Acidicapsa ligni: one gene and its partner. The protein of the gene in region 1 interacts with the protein of each later gene in a pairwise test. Links are inferred from orthologs where the notes say so. Each region holds a gene or a part of one and is shown on either strand. Other genes may lie near its edges. The genes, in order: secD and pheT.

The links.
Region 2: the proteins of secD (region 1) and pheT interact in binary tests that used the Escherichia coli proteins (3 or more experiments, as listed by UniProt). The link is inferred for Acidicapsa ligni from one-to-one orthologs.

What each region holds. Positions count from the first base shown.
Region 1 is NZ_JAGSYG010000001.1:245,781-256,580, reverse strand. The notes cover bases 3,884-6,857. They hold secD (protein translocase subunit SecD), read left to right. Parts: upstream 3,884-4,546; coding sequence 4,547-6,169; downstream 6,170-6,857. Other genes in these bases: secF (protein translocase subunit SecF), read left to right, coding at 6,262-6,857; yajC (preprotein translocase subunit YajC), read left to right, coding at 4,172-4,492. In the rest of the region: OHL19_RS01025 (alpha/beta hydrolase), read right to left, coding at 1-586; Asp-tRNA(Asn)/Glu-tRNA(Gln) amidotransferase subunit GatC, read left to right, coding at 780-1,103; Asp-tRNA(Asn)/Glu-tRNA(Gln) amidotransferase subunit GatA, read left to right, coding at 1,179-2,642; OHL19_RS01010 (hypothetical protein), read left to right, coding at 2,730-3,497; more of secF, read left to right, coding at 6,858-7,218; OHL19_RS00990 (energy transducer TonB), read left to right, coding at 7,408-8,130; OHL19_RS00985 (MotA/TolQ/ExbB proton channel family protein), read left to right, coding at 8,264-9,004; OHL19_RS00980 (ExbD/TolR family protein), read left to right, coding at 9,161-9,598; OHL19_RS00975 (ExbD/TolR family protein), read left to right, coding at 9,638-10,078; OHL19_RS00970 (tetratricopeptide repeat protein), read left to right, coding at 10,266-10,800. UniProt on the Escherichia coli protein: Part of the Sec protein translocase complex. Interacts with the SecYEG preprotein conducting channel. SecDF uses the proton motive force (PMF) to complete protein translocation after the ATP-dependent function of SecA.
Region 2 is NZ_JAGSYG010000004.1:406,336-417,098, reverse strand. Bases 4,115-7,051 are described here. They hold pheT (phenylalanine--tRNA ligase subunit beta), read right to left. Parts: upstream 6,686-7,051; coding sequence 4,544-6,685; downstream 4,115-4,543. Other genes in these bases: OHL19_RS15960 (four helix bundle protein), read right to left, coding at 6,754-7,051; OHL19_RS15970 (hypothetical protein), read right to left, coding at 4,115-4,444. Also shown: OHL19_RS15995 (S10 family peptidase), read right to left, coding at 1-554; OHL19_RS15990 (catalase family peroxidase), read right to left, coding at 643-1,599; OHL19_RS15985 (hypothetical protein), read left to right, coding at 1,891-2,991; OHL19_RS15980 (hypothetical protein), read left to right, coding at 3,106-3,336; OHL19_RS15975 (cell division protein ZapA), read right to left, coding at 3,368-3,694; more of OHL19_RS15970, read right to left, coding at 3,704-4,114; more of OHL19_RS15960, read right to left, coding at 7,052-7,116; pheS (phenylalanine--tRNA ligase subunit alpha), read right to left, coding at 7,113-8,195; rplT (50S ribosomal protein L20), read right to left, coding at 8,363-8,737; rpmI (50S ribosomal protein L35), read right to left, coding at 8,924-9,121; OHL19_RS15940 (carbohydrate binding family 9 domain-containing protein), read left to right, coding at 9,612-10,763.

The DNA of each region.
Region 1 (10,800 bases):
CAAGCGCCGCCGGGAACGGATGCTCGGGAGCGAGACGATAAAGCACCGCAATCACCTTGATTTTGGCCATCCCCGCCATGGGAATCGTCTCGGTATAGCTGCCGGAGTCCGAGTTGAACCCCCCGCCGTGCAGGTTCAACAGAACCTTGTCTTTGTTGGCCGCAGGCAGGTCGGCAGGCACAATAATTCGCACCGGAACCCCCGCGATTTTTTCTTCCGTTAGCTCGGCTGGATAAAGACGGAGCCATTCCTTGCTCGCGCCCAGTGCCCATTTGTCCGTGCCGGCGCGGCGCTGAGCGAGCGGCTCGTGTGGATCGGCGTCCGACATCGGTTCCGAGAGCCAGTAGCGAGTCTGGCGGCTGAGATAGCTCGGAACAGGAACGATACGCGTAACGTGAGCACGCCCCTGATCGTCGATAAAGCTGGAGTCACGCTGCGGAGCATCCGCCGCCGTAGTCGGCTGATGGGCAGGCAGCGGAGTAGTAGCCGGTTTTTCCGGAGCGGCCGCTGGCTGCTGCGCACCGTAAAAAACCGCAGTCGAAAAACTCGCCGCAAACAGGAGTGTCAGAGAGGAAAGATGGCGCATTGGAAACTCCATGGAATTGATTCGAGAGGAACTGGTGTGCGCTTGCCTTTATCATTACAGAACGCGATCAAGATAGCAGATCACACCTGGATTAAGATTAAGAATCTCCCGCCCAGACTCCACCGCCATCAGCTGCTGCCGGCACACCTTCTATACTTACTCTTGAAAAAGACTTTCACAACGGTGAGTGCCGATGAGCGCAGATGTTTCGATCGAAGAAGTAGAACGGGTAGCCGAACTGGCCAATCTGGACCTGGAAGCGGACGAAAAGCCGCGCATGCAACGCGATCTCAACGCGATCCTGGGATACGTTGCGCAACTGAGCGAGCTGGACACCAAGGGCATTGAACCAATGGCCCAGGTAAGCGACTTGCTCGATTCCATTCAAGACGCCGGGCACGGTGCGGAACTGCGGACAGACGCGCTGCGGCCCTCTCTCGACCGGACAGCGGTGATGAGCCAGGCTCCGGACACCGATGGGACATTCTTCAAAACGCCCAAGGTAATCGAGCGATAGAGATTAAGAACCACGAATCCGGATTCAAATCCGGGAACCAATCCGCGATCAAATCAGGGATCAAGAGACATCCAAATGACTGAGACGACAAGCACAGAACCATTGGTTGAGAAGCCTGCAACGATCGCCGCGCTACGCGCAGGCATTGCCTCAGGCACGACAAAAGCGACCGCGCTGGCGGAGCATTATTACGCGCGTATTGAGGCGCATAATCCTCTGTTGAACGTGTACCTTTCGCTCACCAAAGAGCGAGCGCTACAGCAAGCGGAGCGCGTCGATGCGCTCGCGGCAAAGGGCGATCCGTTGCCGCCTCTGGCAGGCATCCCTCTCGGCATCAAGGACGTGCTGGTCACCAGGGGCGCTCCGGCAACCGCAGGTTCCGCGATCCTCAAGGGCTATGAACCACCCTACGATGCCACTTCCGTAGCCAGGTTGCAGGCCGCAGGCGCAGTTTTGCTGGGCAAAATCAACTGCGATGAGTTTGCAATGGGCTCGTCCAACGAGAACTCGGCCTATGGCCCGGTGCGCAATCCCGTAGATACCGACCGCGTTCCCGGTGGATCGAGCGGCGGATCTGCTGCTGCCGTCGCTGCGAACCTCGCCGTCGCCACCCTGGGCACAGACACCGGCGGCTCGATCCGCCAGCCAGCCAGCTTTTGCGGCGTCGTCGGCGTCCTGCCCACCTACGGACGCGTCTCGCGCTACGGACTCATCGCGTTTGCATCGTCGCTGGATCGCGTCGGCCCGTTCGCGGGCAATGTGCGCGACGCCGCGGAGATTCTCGGCGTGATCGCCGGGCATGATGCGAGTGACGCCACCAGCTCCCGGCTGCCGGTCGGCGATTATGTGGCGGAGTCGGACAAGGACGTAAAGGGCCTGAAGATCGGCATCCCCCAGGAGTATTTCGGCGAAGGTCTGGACCCGGAAGTTCGCGCCGCCGTCGAGACTGGTATCGACGCCCTGCGAGCGGCTGGCTGCGAGATCAAACCGATCAGCCTCAAGCATACGAGCTATGCAATCCCGACCTATTACCTGGTAGCCACCGCCGAAGCCAGCGCCAACCTGGCTCGCTTTGACGGTGTGCGCTACGGCTATCGCTCGCCCAGGGCCACCAACCTCGCATCGATGTACAAGCTGTCACGCGAAGAGGCTTTTGGACCCGAAGTGAAGCGGCGCATTCTGCTCGGCACTTACGCGTTGAGCGCCGGATATTACGACGCGTACTACAAGAAGGCGCAGCAGGTCCGCCGCCTGCTGGCGGAAGAGTTCCTGACCGCATTTGCAGGCGTGGACGCGATTGTCACGCCCACCGCTCCGACAGCCGCATTCAAGCTGGGTGAAAAGACCGACGATCCGCTGGCCATGTACCTGGCGGATATCTACACAGTCACGGCAAGCCTCGCAGGAATCTGCGGTGTAACCGTACCCTGCGGCGCAACCTCCAGCGGATTGCCCGTAGGCATGCAGGTGCTGGCGACTCACTTCGGCGAGGGAACAGCCTTTCGTGTAGCGCGGGCCGTGGAAACCGCACAGGCCTGACAGGGCAGAGCTAAAAATCAGCTCGCCAATAGGCGAAGAAAAAGTCCGATTATTTGGGAGCAGAATGCGCGTAATATCGGTGCACATATGCTCCCAAAACTGTTTTTGAAACTGCTGCCGGTATTCCTCGCGGCGTGCCTGTTTTTGTCTTCGGACATGGATGCCGCAGCGCCGCCGAAAAAGCCCCATACCGTGGTGCTCAGCTCGGTGAAGCAGGTGCCGTATTCGAAGACCGGCGACCCAGCTGGCGCTGGCCCGGACGAAAGTTCTCTAAGAACGCGCGCGTTGCTGATCGACGGTCGTATCAGTGAATGGACCACCGGCGATGCGCACGATGTAACCGACCGTAGCTTTGTCGTCCGCCGCGCGCTGCGCATTAACGACAACCTGCCCGGCGACGCCAAGCCTGCCGCCACCTCCGCATCTGCCTCCGCCACCGGAGACAAACCGGCAGGCGCGCATTGGGTCTGGCAACGTGGCCCCTGGCTGCTCGTCGACCGGGTAACAGGCCATGTGACAGCCCTGAAGCTGCCGGACTACGACCCCGGCGCAAGCCAGATGGCCTGGTTTCGCGACTACGCGGCTTACTGTGGCATTACAGCAACAGGCAAGAGCCTGTATGCCATCGTCGCCCAGGTTTCAATCCGCAAGCCGGTACTCGCAAAAAAACTCTCCGAATACGATGCCGCAAATCACCCCTGGCCCGTTTGCGGCCTGCCGGAGTGGCAGCGAGACCCGCTGAAAGTAACCTTTCACCCCGCCGGTCGAGACGCGGTAAGCTTCGATGTGGTTGGCGGATCGGCAGTGCTCGTTGAGGATGGAGACGAGACTCCCGAGACGCCCTCCAAGCCTTAATCTGCACAAAAGACAATAAAAGCTGTTGAAATCCGCAGGCAGCTCAGTGCAATGAAAACCTATCTGCGATGAAAACTGCAACAGAAACAGGGCATTCCATCTCTCGCGGTTGACCAGGGAAACAGAATGCGGCCTCCAGAATTCGCCACATTGCGCCGGAAGAGCATCTTCTTTTCCCTTGGAAATGGGAAAATTACCTGGCTTTTCATGCACTGCGCCCGGCCAAAATTGAGTTATTCATAAGGGATGTATCAAGGCGCGGACGGAAGTTAATCCTCCGGGCACAAAATCTGACCCGGAATTAGGGCTATTTTGACAGCGGGCGCTCCGCCCCTGTCTTATAGAGCCTACCGGTTTGCTAGACTGATTGCGATGCTGTAATGGCTGGAAGGTTGCGCATTTTCTGTAGGCAGCCTGAAGGCGCAGCATTAAGTGCAAAGCGGTGTCGAACAGGAAGCAGAAAGCAGTTGGGCTGCTGCTGCGGGTTGGCAGATCGGCAGTGACCGACGTGCCGGGATTGTCTGGAACGGGGAACTCGCGTTCAAAACAACCCTCGGCGACCATTCCCGGAGACAAAAATTTACCGAAGGTAGCGGGCCTTTAGGTCGGACGCTCCTGTGGCCAGGCCGGTTACATTAACCAGTCGGCCGGATAGATGAAGGGATTTTGTGTTGATGAGTTTTGCGATGTTGGCGGGTGGATTTAATTTCGGCCCGGGCGGTTCGGGTTTCTCTCTCCTTTTGCCAGTGCTGATGATTGGCGTGGTTTATCTGATGATGATTCGCCCGCAGCAGAAAAAGCAGAAGGTGTGGGCGCAGATGCTGTCCGATCTGAAGACCGGCGACCGGATCACCACGACAGGTGGCATTCGCGGCACAATTATCAGCATCAAGGACGACGCATTGACCCTGCGCATCGCTCCCGACGGCATCAAGATTGAGGTGGTGAAGAGCTCCATAGCTTCCGTAACCACCCAGGAAGAAGGAAGCAAGTAGCTACAATCGACGGCTGAATTAGCCGCCGACATTGTGCGTACTGACGATATAACCATGAAGAAAAATCTGAACGGCAAGATTGCAATTATCTTTGGCGTCCTGTTGGTATGCCTTTACGGCATCTTTGGCATTCCCAAAGGTGTAACGGGAGCAGCCATCACGAGTGCGATCACACAACGCATTCATCTGGGGCTCGATCTGCGCGGCGGCGCCCATCTGGTGTTGCAGGTGCACGTGAAGGATGCTGTAAGAGCGGACGCAGACAATACCGTGGCCCGCATCGAGCAGGATTTGCAGACGAATCATCTGACGTTCACGCAGGTGGTTCCGAATCCGGATTCCCCGCATATCATCACGGTTTCCGGCATCGACCCAACCAAGTCCAGCGATGTTCGCAATGAACTGAGCGACCGCTACGGCGTGGAATACGACATCGCAAGCCTCAGCGGCGGTAACGGCTTCACTCTTACCATGAAGCCTTCTCTACTGGCCGATCTGGAATCGAAGGCGGTTGATCAGTCGATCGACACCATTCGTGACCGCGTAGACCAACTAGGCGTAAGCGAGCCCGAGATTCAACGCTACGGATTGGGCGAAAACCAGATCCTCGTTGAGCTGCCGGGCATCGACAACCTGGACCGCGTAAGCGACATTATTCAGTCCACCTCGCGCCTTGAGGTGCATGAAGTGACTGGTGATCCGCAGGGCTATGCCAGCGAGCAGGAAGCATTGACCAGCGTGAACGGATCGCTTCCTCCGGATGAGTTGATACTCCACGGAGACAGCCAGGGCATCACTTCCGACTCCCAGGATCACGTCTTCCGGCTCAAGCGCGTTTCCATCGTCGGTGGACGCGACTTCCGCGACGCGAGTGCGATTGACTCCAGCGACACCGGCCGTCAGGGCGTGAACTTCGTGCTGACCAACGCAGGCGGAGAGCGCTTCTACGACTACACCTCCACGCACATTCACACCTACATGGCGATCGTTCTCGGCAGCCGTGTAAAGAATGTAGCCATCATCAACGGCGCGATTCGGGACAACGGCCAGATTGAAGGCCAGTTCAGCAAAGAGCAGATCGAGACGCTTTCCTTCACCCTGCGTACAGGCGCACTTCCGGCCAGCATCACGCAGCTTGAGGCGCGTACCGTTGGAGCTTCGCTCGGCTCCGACTCCATCAAGCAGGGAGTTGTAGCTGCCGTAGCAGGCATGCTGGCCGTCATGGTCTTCATGCTGATCTACTATCGAGGCGCGGGTATCAATGCGGATCTCGCACTCTTCCTGAACCTCGTGATCCTGCTCGGATTCATGGGCTACAGCCACGCTACTCTCACGCTGCCGGGCATCGCCGGAGTCATCCTGACCATCGGTATGGGTGTCGACTCCAACGTGCTCATCTTCGAGCGTATTCGCGAAGAGATGCGCGCGGGCAAAGGTCCTGCGCAGGCCGTGGATCAGGGCTTTGCTCATGCATGGATCACGATCGTCGATACGCACGTAACGACCATCGTTTCGGCAGCGATTCTGTTCATGTTCGGCACCGGTCCGGTAAAGGGATTTGCCGTCACGCTGACGTTCGGTCTGTTGGCGAATTTGTTCACCGCTGTCTTTGTTTCACGCGTGATTTTCGACTCGCATGTGAATCACAAGCTGGCAGGTCAAAAGCTCTCGATTTAGTGACTCGGCGAGTTGGTAGTTAGGTAAGTTAGCGGGGCGGCAGCGAATCTGGAACTGCCGTTCCGCCAAGAGATTGGGAAGGTATAGGAATCGTGGAACTCTTTCACAATGCAAATATCGACTGGCTGGGGAGGAAGTGGTATTTCCTCGGCTTTTCATTGATCTTCAGCGTGGCCGGCCTGATCTCCATGGGCCTGCATCTGGCGCATACCGGCAGCCCTGTGCCACTGGGCGTCGACTTCCGCGGCGGCACGCAGGTTCTGGTGCAGTTTCAGAATGATCCCGACGTAAACCAGATCCGCAAGGCAACTGAAGCTGCAGGCGTCAACGCGAAAATCGTCAACTATGACACCCCTGACAAGCGCGAGATGCTGATCAGTCTTCCTGAGCAATCCGATGCATCCGTGGATTCAGGACGGAAGCAGATCGTGGACGCGCTGCAGGCCCACTACGCCAATCATGCGACTGTCGTGAGGGTTGAGTCCGTCGGGCCAACCGTCGGGCAGCAGTTGGAGAAGCAGGCTGGCCTGGCGACGCTCTATTCGCTCATCGGCATGCTCATCTATCTCTGGTTCCGATTCGAGCTCATCTACGGCGTGGCTGCTGTTGTCGCGGTCTTTCACGACACGCTCATCACCGTCGGCTTCTTCGCTTTGTTCGATAAGGAGGTAAGCCTCACCGTCATCGCGGCCATCCTCACGCTTGTCGGTTATTCGATGAACGATACGATCGTTGTCTTCGACCGTATTCGCGAGAACCTGCGCCTGTCCCGTCGTGAGAGCCTCACAGACGTGGTAAACCGTAGCATTAATCAGACTTTGAGCCGAACTGTGCTCACTTCCGGATTGACATTCCTTACTGTGCTCGCGTTATATCTGTTTGGCGGCGAAGTATTGCGTGGCTTCTCATTCGCATTGGTCGTAGGCATTTTGATCGGCACGTATTCCTCTATCGCGGTCGCCGCTCCCATGCTCGTGGCCTATCAGGGATGGCGTGGCAGCAAGGGGAAGGCCGCAGTTTTGCCTTCAGCCAAGCGCAGCAAAGCATAACTTGCCGCATATGCAGGCCTCGTAACTTGCACTGTTTTAGCAGCATGTTTTGCAGTGAATGGGTCGTTCTGATATAGGTGAAACACGCTTATCTCAGCGCGGGATTGAACCGGTGAAGTGGCCGGGAACAAAATTGGAACCGTCGGTGTCTAAAGTTTAGAGAACCTAATACGAGATTCGAGGTCGGCCATGTTTGAAGATTCAACGTTCGAATCCAGCAACCGGATCAAAAAGAGAAACCCCTGGGTGATCGCCACATTTGCGATCAACATAGGAATCCTCGCCGGCGCGATCATATACCCTTTGATCAATTATGAGGCGCTGCCCAAGGCCTCGTTGGTTACGTTGCTGACGGCTCCTCCACCGCCGCCACCACCGCCGCCACCACCACCACCGGATGTTCCGCATCCGCAGGTGAAGCCTCAGTTGATGAACAATGAATTGATGGCTCCCACCAAGATTCCCAAAAAGATTGTGCAGGTTGAGGAAAAAGAAGCTCCTCCATCCACGAGCTTTGGAGTTGCCGGTATGGAAGGCTCAGCAGGCGGCGTAGCTGGCGGCGTAATTGGTAGCGTTTTCGGCACCGGTCCTGCGAAGCCAGTCGTCAAGCAGGAGCCTCCCAAGAAGGTCAACATCTCTCAGGGTGTCGCTACCGGATTGCTGATGCAGAAAGTTCTGCCCGTTTATCCAGCGATTGCAAAGGCAGCCCGCGTTCAGGGAACGGTCGTCCTTCAGGCGTCCATCTCCAAGACCGGTGGGATTATCAATTTACGCGTTCTGAGTGGACCTGCAATGTTGCAGCAGGCCGCAATGGATGCCGTGAGAAATTGGCGCTACAAGCCGTATCTTCTCAACGGCGATCCCGTTGAGGTAGAAACTACTGTCAACGTTGTCTTCAGCCTGGGTGGCTGATGCACTTCCTGGGTGACTTCGCGTCTAATCTGAAGTCACCTTCGCAATGTCCTGAATGTGCACCGACAACGGACGCATTCCCCTCGGTAGTTACTTACGCAGCATAGAACGCACCCCCAGGAGGAACGATTCAGTGATTCTCGCTCAATTTGCACATCTCGCCTCACACCCGATCAGCCTTGCCATGTTCCAGGACGCAGCCGCAGGCCCTGACTTCAGCCTCGTTGGTCTCTGGACCAACATGGGTTACTTCGCCAAGGGCATCGCAGTCGTGCTCTTCATCATGTCCATCTGGTCTCTCGCGGTCATGATCGATCGTTACCTTTACTTCACAGCAGCCCGCAAGCAGTCCCGCGAGTTTGCTCCTAAGGTCGCTGGCGCTCTGAAAGACAGCAAGCTCGATGAAGCGATCAAGATCGCCGATCGCAGCAAGAAGTCGCACCTTGCAGAAGTTGTCACTGCCGGTCTCCAGGAGTTCAAGAGCTCTGGCGGCGCAGTCAACGAAGAGACCATCGAGAGCTCCAAGCGCGCTCTTGAGCGGGCTGAAGCCATCGTGCATGCCAAGCTGAAGCGCGGTCTGGGCGTTCTCGCCACCATCGGCGCGACGGCTCCATTCGTTGGTTTGCTCGGTACGGTTATGGGTATTTTGAACGCCTTCCAGCAGATCGCAACCCAGAAGTCTTCGGGTATCGGTGCAGTCGCAGGCGGTATTTCAGAAGCCCTGGTAACGACCGCATTCGGACTGCTCGTGGCTATCCCGGCAGTTATGACCTTCAACTACTTCAGCGGACGCGTGGAAGCCTTCGACGTCGAGATGGATAACTCATCGAGCGAGCTGGTTGACTACTTCATCAAGCAGAGCCACAAGCGCTAAACCCGCCTGCGGACTGCCGAGCCGATACAAGTCATGAGCGGGATTCTCTTGCAGGCAGGGAAGCAAACACTTCCCTGCCGGCGTTTCTCAGAGACGATGCGTGACTCGGCTCGATGAAGAGCGATCAGATTTCATCGAAAGGCGTGGAGCACATACATGGGCATTTCAGTACGCAACGAAGGCGCCAAGGTTAACTCGAACATCAACGTCACCCCCATGGTGGACGTAATGCTCGTGTTGCTGATCATCTTCATGGTCATCACTCCGATGCTCCAGAATAAGGTCAACGTAGATCTGGCAAAGACAGATAATCCACAGCCCATGGCAGATGCGGATAAAGAAGACGCGATTGTCGTTGCCGTGACCCGCGACGGTACCGTCTATCTTGGGCAGGACAAGGTCGCGCCCTCCGAGCTTGGGGGCAAAGTACGCGACAAGCTTGCCGATAAGCCCGGCAAGGAGATCTTCGTACGTGCCGATGCACGTGCCAAGTATCTTGATGTTGAGAACGCGATTGATGATGTCCGCACCGCGGGCGTCGAATCTGTCGGGTTGCTGACCGAAAAACGGCAGACACCCGGGGCACCAGAGTAACCCGCGATACTACCGGGACAAATTCAGGGAGTTTATGACATGGCAATGACAGGTGGGTCTGGTCCTGGAGGAATATCCTCCGACATTAACGTAACGCCGCTGATCGACGTACTGTTGGTTCTTTTGATCATCTTCATGGTCATCGTTCCAGTCGTACCGAAGGGTCTGGACGCGCTGGTTCCCCAGCCGCCTAAAGATCCGCAAAAACAGCAGCCAGATAACGATCGCGCCATCGTGGTGTCAGTCCTGCACTCCAATGGTTCGACGGTTGCATACAAGATCAATCAGGACGACGTCGCCCGTGGAGATCTTCTGGCCCGGTTGACAACGATCTACTCAAATCGCGCAGAACGTGTAATGTTTATCAAGGGCGATGACGAAGTGAATTTCGCACAGGTCGCGGATGTGATCGATATTGGTCATGCTGCCGGTGTAGATCACGTTGGATTGATCACCCCCAAGATCGCTGCAGGACAGTAGCAGAGTAGCCCTTACCTAGTAGGCAGGGCTGCTTTTTTCTTGCTCTGCGCACCGAAAACGATGCGCAAAGCAAGTCAACCGGAATTATGCTCATATGTCTGGATACGGATACTCCCATCCGCTTCAGCCGCGCGGAGACACCAGGCGCGATAAAGCTGGCGACGACTCGAAGGAGAAGGATACGAACATGAATCGAATCGCACGTCTGCCGGTGCTAGCGGCTGTCCTGGTCGCCATGATGGTTTCGATGACCGGATGCGACCGTCTGAAAGCCCGGGACCAACTCAACAAGGGAGTAGAAGCGTTCAAGGCCGGAAGGTATGAAGCCGCTATTCACTTTTTTCAAAATGCCGAAAATCTGGACCCGAAGCTTCCGACCGCGAAGGTATTTCTTGCCACGGCCCTCTCACAGAATGTCGTACCAGGATTGACTTCTCCTGAAAATATGAAGACGGCTCAACAGGCCATCGACACATATCAACAGGTGCTTACAGATGATCCCACTGACATCAACAGCCTCAAGGGCGTAGCCAGCCTTTACTTCAACACCAAGCGCCTCAACGAAGCTAAGGATTGGCAGAAGAAGGTCCTAGCCGTTGATCCCAAGGACCCTGAAGCGGCCTACACCGTCGGCGTTATCGACTGGACGCAGGCACACGAAAACCTTCTGAAAGCATTACCCGCTGGCGTGAATGACGACGGTGTGGGCAATGTAAAAGCGA
Region 2 (10,763 bases), on another replicon or contig:
ATGAAGACGAGATCGGTGAAGTCGAGCCAGGTACCGGGATTGTCGTACAGTGTGGCAGGATCGGAGGGGCTGTCGCCATCATTGCCGACATGGAGCGTTTTGGGGCCGATGGCGCCGAAGTTGAGATAGACGGACGAGGCACCGGGGCCGCCGTTGAGGGCGAAGGTGACGGGACGCGTGCCGGAACTCGCACCGTTATCGACGGTATAGGCGGTGTAGACGACTTCGCCACTGGTTTTGCCTTCGGAGTCATAGACGGGCAGTTTGCCGACGGTGACGGTGTAGTGAATGGTCTTGCCTTCGAACTCAATCGTCTGCTGCGTATGGGCGTCGGCGGGCAGTGGCGGGCGGGTGCTTCGCTCGGTGGCAGACTTGTCGGAGTCTGATTTTTCGGAGCCGGATTTATCTGATTTTGCCGACTTGTCTGAGGGCTTGTCCTTATCGGACTGGGCGGCTGCCTGCAGGGGCGATGCGACACAACACAGCAGGGTAAATGAGAGCAATGCGCTCAGGAGCGCGATGGCAGGGCGTTGGGGCGAGGATGTACGCAGCATAGGGATACGATACATCCTCGGGTTAAGTGTTCGTCCATACGCACTCGTCGATCTGTCTGACTTTGGTGTGGATACGAAGGTTTGACGGTTACTGCGCTGGGGCAGACCGGCGGCGACGGCCGCTGAGCAGATAGATTGCTGCGCGGAGCTCCAGGAGCGGATCGGCTGAGGGCTCGATGCCATCGACGCGTGGGATGGGATCGAAGATGATGTGCTTCTGCTCCTGGGCGTCGTCGGCTACGAGGGCGGTTAGTTCGAGCGTGCCGAGCTCCAGCAGGGTTCGGGTTTCAGGCCAGTGAATGGTGGCGTCATCGACGATGTCTTCGGGATCGGCAAGCTGTACATGAATGCCGAAGCGGATAGAGCTATGAGCGATGCGTGCGGTGAGTTCATCGAAGAGATAATTTGCGGATTTGGCTGCGGCTGCTTCGGGGCTTAGATGATCTGCGCCCGCCTGGGGGACGATGCGATAGCGGCCGTAGCGTGCTGCTCCGTCGGCGTTGATGAAGTGCATGGCGGTAACGCCGAAAAATGCCTCATTGGCGAAGCTGGAGGGCGCGGGTTTGGGTGCCTGCACGAAGGCGAGCGCTGCGGGATGGGTGCCGAGGAACTGCTCAATGGGATTGGGGTGCGGCGAGTCGGGGCTGGTGGTGGCGATGGCACGTAAAAGCTCCAGAAACTCGGCGCCGGTGTGGGTTGGGAATCCGTCGGTGGAGTGGCTGACGATATCGGTGTGGACGCGCTCGGCGAGATGGAAGCGGGTGGCCATGCCGCGTGGGTCGGCGTTTGGATCGTTATCTGGAATTAAGGGGATGCCGGTCGAGTTGGAAAAGCGTACGGTGACGGGCGTCGACTCGCGATTGAGGTGGGGAGCGCGCGATAAGGATTTCGCTTCGGGCGTGGGCGTGGGCGTGAATTTGCCCGTCAGCAGAATTCCCTTGGCGTGGGCAGGGCGGAAGCCAGGATGTTCCCCGAAGAGGGTGTCGAACTGGTTCAGCAGATCCTGTGCGAGGGCCAGGAGCTTTTCGTCGGTAGGCAATGGCATGGTCGTTCTCCTCTGAGTCTGGATGGGAAGGCATGGTCAGCTTGCTGTCCTGAGGCTTCCCTGTCGAATAACTCTAGTCAAGAACGATTCGATTGTGGTGTGAAATTTGCAGCGCGGGCTGGAATACATTCGATTGGCTGGATCGAGCAGTTGATTAGATCCGTTAATTGGATCTGCTGATTGGATGATTCTCGGCTGGCTATTTATACGGCTTTGGGGGTTCAGTACGAATCTGGTTGCGAATAGCGGCTCGAAAGGGCAGACTTATCCGAAACAGAGACGAGGCACTCAGTGAACGGTACGGAGTCTGTCGAAGTAGAACCCCGCCATACAGGCGTCAAAGGCGAATCCCCCTCTTATTTCAAAGAAGCACTTGAAGATGCCGAGAGGCTGCTGAAGCATGCGGCCGAAACTGGAGTGGAGGTCGATGCCGATACACGGTCTGCGATTCTGCGAGCGAGGACTGAGTATCATCACGGCTTGACGGACGATACAGTCGCAAAACTATTGCTGGCTCTTACCGGGCTGGCGGCCAGGTTGAAGCCGGTGACTGCGGCGAGCCTATACGCGTGTCACTCCGATAGCCGCCCGACGATGCGCACCTACCTGGTATGGGCCGTTATTTTGTCGGCGGTGATTATTCCCGCTTCGATTTTGATGTTTATCACGTCGAATATCTCCGATGCGATTCGCACCGATATCACGACGGCCAATGCTTTGGTGGTGAAGTTGACTACAGAGCTTGGGCCTCCGGCACGAAGCGATGTGGGAACAAGTACTGAGATTGCAGATTTGCAGGAATATGCCTCTACGGTGCGATCGATTTATGCCCGCTCGCGGAGGTTGAACCGGTTTGTGATTCCCCATGTCGGGGTTCCTCCGCCTCTGAATGCAACGGGGTCGAATGAGATAGAACGAGCCGCGGACCTCAAAAAAAAGTTCGAGTTGCATATCCCTCTCGAAGATCTTGCAGCCGAGAGAGATAACATGACCCTGACTTATCAGGACGTGCGGTTTTTCGCTCAGAACATCATGAACGATACCGCGACGTTTTATGGGGCTTTGAACTCGTGTATTTTGCCGATTCTGTACGCGTTGCTGGGAACCTGCGCGTATCTGCTGCGAACATTCGAAGACCAGATGGGCAACCGGACATTTACGCCTTCTGCTGCAAACTCGGCCCGCTTTGTGATTGCCGCGATAGGTGGGACGGTGATTGGGCTCTTTGGAGGGTTCACGGCTCACGCCAACGCGTCTCCTTTGGCGCTGGCATTTCTGGTGGGATATGCGGTGGAGGTATTTTTCGCGTTTCTTGAGAGCCTGATCCGATCTTTTACGAGGACAACTCTTCCGGAAGCCAGTTCCCCAGGCATCATCCCGATAAAGCAGTAACTCCGAGTAGGAGTGGCAATTGCACTTTTCTATGAGAGTCGCACATGGTGCCGGTACAATTGGGCTGTTCCGCTACCTTATGTCTACCCGTTCCTGAATATGCTGGAGGAAGTTTTGATCGGTACAATTTATAAGTGTGAAATCTGCGCCCTGGAAAGCTCGGCGCCGATTCGATGGTTTGTCATTCACTGTAGTGACGCGAAGCTGGCGGTGTGCAAATGGACCGAGGAGCAGGCTGGGAAGCCCCATGCTCTCCACTTTTGCGGCGAAGCTCACGCACAGGTGTATATCAGCCGATGGTTTGAGTCGTTCTGCGGCTCGGCGGTGATGCTGGGCGGGAAGTAGTTTACTTCCGAAAAAGACTAAATTCTGTCTTTTATTCTTCAGCGAGCACGATATCGAGGAGGCCACGCAGGTTGGTGGCGCGAGCCTTGAGATGGGATGCTTCGACTACATCCAGTGAGTTTTTCAGTTTGGAGAGTTCTTCTTCGGCGCGGGTGAGTTCGTCGGCGAAGTTGAGCGCGGCCAGCACGGCTACGCGCAGGGAGTCGGCGGTGCGTCCGTGAGAAGCGACGGCGCGCATGCGGTCGTCGACGCGAGCGGCCAGGGCACGTACCTGGGCGAGATCCTGACCAGACAGGTGGTAAGCCTGGTCATAGATGTCGACGGTGACGTACGGAGTTTCGGCTTTCTCTTTCGTCATGAGGCCCTCTTAGAGTTCGAGTGCGTCGAGCTGGCCGAGTAGCCGCTCTACGCGCAGGCGAACCTGTTCCCGCTCGGAGCGGAGCGCGTCGATCTCCTGATTGAGCTGTTTGATCAATGGGCTTTGTTCCGAAATCTGGGCTTCGAGCTGAGCTTCGAGAGTAGTAGCGTGGGCTTCAGCGGCTACGGCGCGGGCTTCAGAGGCGGCGGCGCGCTCCTCGGCGGTGTTGCGCACGACGCGTTCACGGCGCACCAGATCGACGGCGCGGAGGACACGCTCTTCGAGGGCGGTGAAATCGTCGGCGGTGAACGGGAGGGCTGAGGCGTCGACGGCTGTCTCGGACGCTATCTCAGAAGAAACGGGCTCAGAGGCGACGTGCTCCGAGGCGATGAAATGGCTTTCCTGCCCGGCGGCATGTTCCGCAGTATGTTCGGCGGCAGGCTGAGAGGAAACTGGAATCTCCTGCTTAGGCTCTGCTGCCTGTAGAAGCGTGGCTTGCTGTGGCGCGATGTAGGGGGCTGCCTCTTCTGGTGCGTAAGAGTGAAGTGCGGGTTCTTCTTCCGCTTCGGCTGAAATTTCAGCGGGAAACTCTTCTTCTATCTCATCTTCGATGGCTTCGGGCTGTTCGAGGGGCTCGATTTCTTCTGCAGGCTCATCGAATTCCTGGTCCGGAAAGTGGATCGGTTCGTCGAACATGCTTTCCTGACTTTCGATCACGCCAGTGCGTGGCTCCATGGGCAATAATGCCATAATTTCCTCCGTGCGGGCCTGATGCGTCTCTTGCCTTTTCTCCTGGAAACAACGGAGCGGCACCCTGTGAGTATAAAACCGTTGGGTGAGGAAAACCGGTCAGCTACGCAGACGGGCTCCGGTGGTTGAAACTACCTCGACAACACGGGCGGAAAAGGCTTGCAGCTCTTCTTCGCGAAGTGTTCGGTCGGAGGCCTGAAAGGTGGCGCCGAGGAGCAGTGCGTATTCCTCGGAGATGCCCGGTTGCTTGGCGGGATGAAAGACTTCGCGGACTCGCCAGTCAATGAGTTCGGGCAGACCTGAGGCGGCGAGTGCGGCGTCCAATTCAGCCCACTGCGTGCGGGCTGGAACCACCAGCGAGAAGTCGCGGCGGACGGGTTGGAAGCGCGAGATTTCGCGGACGGACGGCTTGCGCAAGGGCAGACGGTAGAGGCGGTCGAGGTAGAGTTCGCCGACCAGGACGGTCTCTTTGAGCTTGCGTTCGGAGGCCAGACGCGGGTGAAGCTGGCCAAACCAGCCGACGGTGGTTCCCTCCACCACGGCGCGGGCGGCGCGGTAGGGATGGAGCCACTGCGGAGTGATACCGGATTCGGCTGGAAAGCTGTCGAAATAGACGGTCTTGGCCTGGAAGCGAGCCAGAAGCTGTTCGACGATGCCTTTGAGGTCGTAGAAGTCGAGGGCACGGGCGGCCTGGTGCGGGCCTTGTTGGGGCAGGCTGCCGGTGGCTCCGATAGAGATGGCCGGGCGCTCGTCTACTTTTTCTACGGTGCCTTTTTCCGTTGCTCCTGAAAAAACGGCACCTAGTTCAAAGAGGCGGACATCGCTGACGTCGCGATGGAGGTTGCCGCCGATCATGGTGATCATGCCGGGGATGAGTGAGGCGCGCATGACTCCGGCTTCTTCGCTGAGCGGGTTGCCGAGGGGGACGATCTGGCTGGGCTGGGGAGCGCAGAGAGCGGCGTCCGCGGCTGAGGTGAAGGTGCTGGAGATAGCTTCGTGGAAACCGGCGGCGAGGAGGGTGCGGCGGACGGCGGTTTCCTTATTGGCATGGGACAGTTCGAGGACTGCTCCGGCGAAGGATGGAAGCGTGTTGGCGAAGCGGTTATAGCCGTAGACACGCGCGACCTCTTCAATGAGATCGATCTCGCGGTCGAGGTCGAGGCGCCAGCTGGGGAGGGTGACCTGCCAGTGATTGGGGCGGGTTTCGACGAGTGAGCAACCGAGGGCATTCAGAACCTGCTCGACGATGGAGGCAGAGATGCCGTTCTGGTCGAGTGTTGTTCCCAGCAGGCGGTGGACCTCGCTTAGAGCCAGTTCGATGGACTTGCGATTGGCGGTTTTGGAGAGGATTGCGGGAACAGTTATATCCACCAGATCGCCGTCGATGTGGCCGCCGTTTTCAAGGATGATGGAGGAGACGATATCGGAGGCGAGGATGCAGGCGTTGATGTCCGCGCCGCGTTCGAAACGATGGGAGGCGTCGGTGTGCAATCCGTGGCGGCGTGCGGTGCGGCGGACGGCGACCTGACCGAACCAGGCGGCTTCGACAAGGATGTTGGTGGTGGCCGGGGTGATCATGGTTTCCCAACCGCCCATGACGCCTGCGAGTGCGAGCGGCTTGACGTGGTCGGCGACGATCAGGTCTTCGGGGTCGAGGGTGCGTTCGATGCCGTCGAGGGTCTTGAGCTTTTCGCCTTTGGCGGCGCGGCGGACGACGATGCCGCCCTCAATCTTGTCGAGGTCGAAGGCGTGGGTGGGTTGGCCCATGGCGAGCCACGCGAAGTTGGTGGCGTCTACGGCGTTGGAGATTTGCTTCTGTTCGAGAAGCTTGAAGAAGCGGTCGGCGAGCTTGCTGATTGGGCCGTCGGCTGCGCCGGTTTGAATCTTTACGTTGCGGAGGACTCGGGCGGTGAAACGGCCACATGCGTCCTGAGCTTCGATCCTGACTGAGAATGGACTGGCTGCCGGCTTAGATTGCGGCAGCGGGGCTGCGCCTGGCGGCAGAGTCAGGCCGTAAATAGCAGCCACTTCGCGGGCTACTCCGTAGTGGTTCATGGCATCGACGCGGTTGGTGGTGATGTCCATCTCGAAGAGGTGGCCGTTGGGCACACCGCTTGTTGCCCCGAGGCTGTGAATGCCCTCAACGGCGATGCCGCGCAGGGTAAGGTCTTCGGCGAGTTTGTGGTCGTCGACCGGGATGTCGGTAAGCAGGGCGCGGAGCCAGGTGGTTAGGATTTTCATGGGATTGCCTTTTAGCTAGTTAGCGCGCTGCGCGCATTGGCTGGTTAGCAAGATTTGTGGAGTTCGCATCAGTTCTGCAGAACGGCTAACAGCCCGTTTGTCAGTTTGGCTACTTCTGTGGACAGGCTGAGCAGATGGTCTGCATTTTCGGAATTCAGAAATTTTAGATCTTTTGCCAACTCGACCTGTGTCTGCATTTCGTAGACAGATCCTCTCGCAGCAGCCAGGAATTTTCGCAGGTCGGCATCAGCGAGACGTCCGTGGCCGTCTGCGATATTACTCGGCACAGAAACGGCGGAACGGCGGATTTGTTGCCGCAGGCCAAAGGTTTCAGAGGCTGGAAACTCTTCCGTTCGGGTGTAGGCTTCGCGTGCCAACTCCATCGCTTTTTGCCAGACGAGCAGATCACGGTAGTTCCTGGTTCTGCTCATGCGAATTGTTCCAGGAAGCGCATGTCTCCTGAGTAGAACTGGCCTATGTCGCTGACGCCGTATTTCATCATGGCGATGCGTTCTACGCCCATGCCGAAGGCGAAGCCGGAGATCTTCTTTGGGTCGTAGCCGGGCTGCTTTTCTGCGGCGAAGGCGAAGACTGCCGGGTCAACCATGCCGCAGCCCAGCAGCTCGATCCAGCCGGAGTGCTTGCACTTACGGCAGCCTTTGCCGCCGCAAAAGATGCAGGATATCTGGACATCGGCCGATGGCTCGGTGAAGGGGAAGAACGATGGGAAGAAACGCGTCTTGACGCTGGAGCCGAAGAGCGCCTTCATGGCGTGGTCGAGGGTGCCTTTGAGATCGCTGAAGGTGATGTTGGTGTCCACGCAGAGACCCTCAACCTGGTGAAAGACGGGCGAGTGGGTGGCGTCTGCTGCGTCGTTGCGGTGAACTTTGCCGGGGATTACGATGCGGATCGGAGGCGGCTGCTGCTCCATCGTCCGCATTTGAACGGGGGACGTGTGAGTGCGCAGGAGTAGGCGTTCGCGAAGGCTGCGGCGATCCTGATTGGCGATGACCAGCGTGTCCTGGGTATCGCGCGCGGGGTGGCCGGGCGGGAAGTTCATGGACTCGAAGTTGTAGTAGTCGGTTTCGACTTCAGGGCCGACGCCGACGGAGTAGCCCAGACCCGCGAAGATGCCGATCAACTCATTCATGGTGCGGGTGATGGGATGCTCCGCGCCGGTGAGACGGCGGGTGCCGGGGAGGGTGATGTCGATGGCTTCCGCAGCCAGGGCGGCGTCGGTTGGGCCTGCACCTGCGGCGGCTTCGAGGAGGCCTTCGACGAGGGTCTTGAGGGCGTTGAAGCGCTGGCCCAGTTCCCTTTTGGCATCAACCGGGGCGGACTTGAGCCACTGGTCGGATAGCTGCTTGAGGCGGCCCTGTTTGCGGCCCAGCCATTCGAGGCGGAAGTTTTCTACTGCTTCCGGCGAGGCCAGGGATGCTGCGGCCTGGCGGGCCTCTGCCTCAAGTTGGGCGAAGGATTGGTCGTAGTTGAGTTTTTCGTCGTTCATCATGCGCAATCAGCAGGATAAATCACTGCGTGGGGCGGATGCTTCTTCGAGTTGGGAAGAGGTTGCGATGGCTGTTTCCCGCACTACGAATGGTATGGCTCAAGAGAAAAAAGCAAAGGCCCGGAGGAATGCTCCGGGCCTTTGCTTTCAATTGCTTTCGAGCAGTGAAACTACTTTGCGGATTTTTCGGCTTCGAGAGCGGCTTTGGCTTGCTCTACGAGGCGTGTAAAACCGGGGGCATCCTGAACTGCGATGTCGGCGAGGATCTTGCGATCCAGCTCGATGCCGGCCTTTTTGAGGCCGTTGATCAACTGGGAATAGCTGAATTTGTTGAGCTTAGCTGCGGCCGAGATACGGACGATCCAGAGCGAGCGATATTGACGCTTTTTCTGGCGGCGACCTGTGTAGGCGAACTTGAGTCCGCGCTCGACGGCTTCCTGAGCGGCCTGATACAGCTTGGATTTCGTGAGGAAGTATCCACTGGCGCGCTTGAGAATCTTTTTACGGCGGTCAGACCGTTTAGTGCCACGTTTTACGCGAGGCATAGTGTTTGCTCCTTTTTTGCGTTACTGTGTTCGCGGCTGGAGGCAGGAGGCTTTGTTCCTGGCGGAACAAAACTTTGGAACCTCTTCACTCGCTTTTCTTACCTAAATCGAAAGCTTTGGCTTTCGGGGCTGCGCGACGCATTTGCGCTGGCCCGATCTGTTCGTCCCTTGCGGGACGGCAGCCTATCAGGCGTAGGGGATCATGCGGGCTACCTTATCGTAGTCAGCATCGGAGACGATCAGGCTCTTACCGAGCTTGCGCTTCGTCTTGGGAAGCTTGGACGTAAGGATGTGGCGCATCTTGGTCTGGTGGCGCTTGATCTTGCCAGAACCAGTCTTGGAGAAGCGCTTTGCAGCACCCGTGTGTGTCTTCAGTTTGGGCATGATTTTCTCGTCATTCCAGCAGGGTTGCCCCTGCAACTCGCTACGGACAGGGATCCCCCTGCGCGTAAAGCGGATTTACTGAGTATATCGCAAGCGGGGATTTACTGCTATTCGATGCGTGCCGGGTGAAAATCAGGGGGAGATTGGGGCGGGATTTGCCGGTCTTGTTTCTGCTTTGAAACAATAATTTCGTAATTACTTAACAGTAATCAAATTATTGCAATTTTGTAGAATTTCAGTAATTTACACAAAATTTTATTCAAATATTTCAGGTTGGCCCGTTGAGCAGGACCAGAGTTGTATCGCTTCCAGTGCAATCGTGCGCATAGTATAAATTCACACTGAAATCGTCTCCCCCAATGGATCGATTGTCGAGTTCAGGGCTTACTTGTGTCCCCGCATGGGAGATTTACATCCACCGAGACTGAAAGCCATTCGATCCTTTGGATCCAGCATCAGTACTTGCAACCAACAGGGAAGATTCGAACTGATGCGGCCACCTGTGCCAGGAATTTTTCATGAGAAGCGCGCACACGTGCGTTTGTTGGCGCTGAAAATTCGGGTATTGGTTTGGGTATTGCTGTATGGGGTGGCTGCGCCTGGTGCGATGCTCTGCCCTGTTGCTGCCGCTGGGCAGGTTCCAGAGATGCCTTCCATTGCGTCTGCTCCGACGGTTCATGCGCGACAGGCAAGCGGGGAAATCACGATTGATGGCAAATTGAATGAGCTGGCGTGGATCGATGCGGAGCCAATATTGCTTACCCAGCAATCTCCTCTTCCTGGCAAGCCGACTCCTTATTTAACAGAAGTGCGGGTGCTGGTTTCGGGCGATGCGTTGATTTTTGGCTTCAACTGCCATGATCCAAAACCATCGGCAATCAATACACACACGTTGACGAGGGATGGCGATCAGAGCGGGGACGATACTGTTTCCGTAGAGCTGGATTCGTTTGGGGACAAGCGGACAGCCTACTATTTCCAGATCAATGCGGCGGCTGGACGGGTGGATGGACTGGTGGCCGGGCCGGGGAATGTTTCGCTGGACTGGGACGGCATCTGGAATGCGCGGACATCGAAGACTGCGGATGGGTGGACGGCGGAGATCTGGATTCCGGCGCAGACGCTGGGGTTTGGCGGCAGGACTACGCATTGGGGTCTGCAGTTGGACCGGTCAATCACGCGTGATTTGACGGAGCTGCGCTGGGCTTCTCCGACACTGGATTCAGACCTCTTCGATATGAGCCGGGCGGGGGTGCTGGAGGTGATGACTCCGCTGAAGCAGGGGCATGGAATTGAGATTGCGCCTTATGCCCGCGGCGAGATGCTGCATAACTTTCTGGGGCCGGATCGCAACTGGCTTGGCGCAGGGGGTGGCGAGCTGACGTGGAGAATTACTCCGCAACTGGCGAGCGTGTTTACGGTCAATACCGATTTTGCCGAGACGGAGGTGGATTCGCGCCAAATCAATATCACTCCGTTTCCACTGTACTTTCCGGAGAAGCGGGAGTTTTTCCTGGAGGGCGCGAACCAATATGTCTTCGGGCTGGACCTGGGAACGACGTTTGTACCGTTTTTTAGCCGCAATATCGGCCTGCTGGATGGATATGACATTCCGTTGCGCGGAGGCGTGAAGCTGAATGGC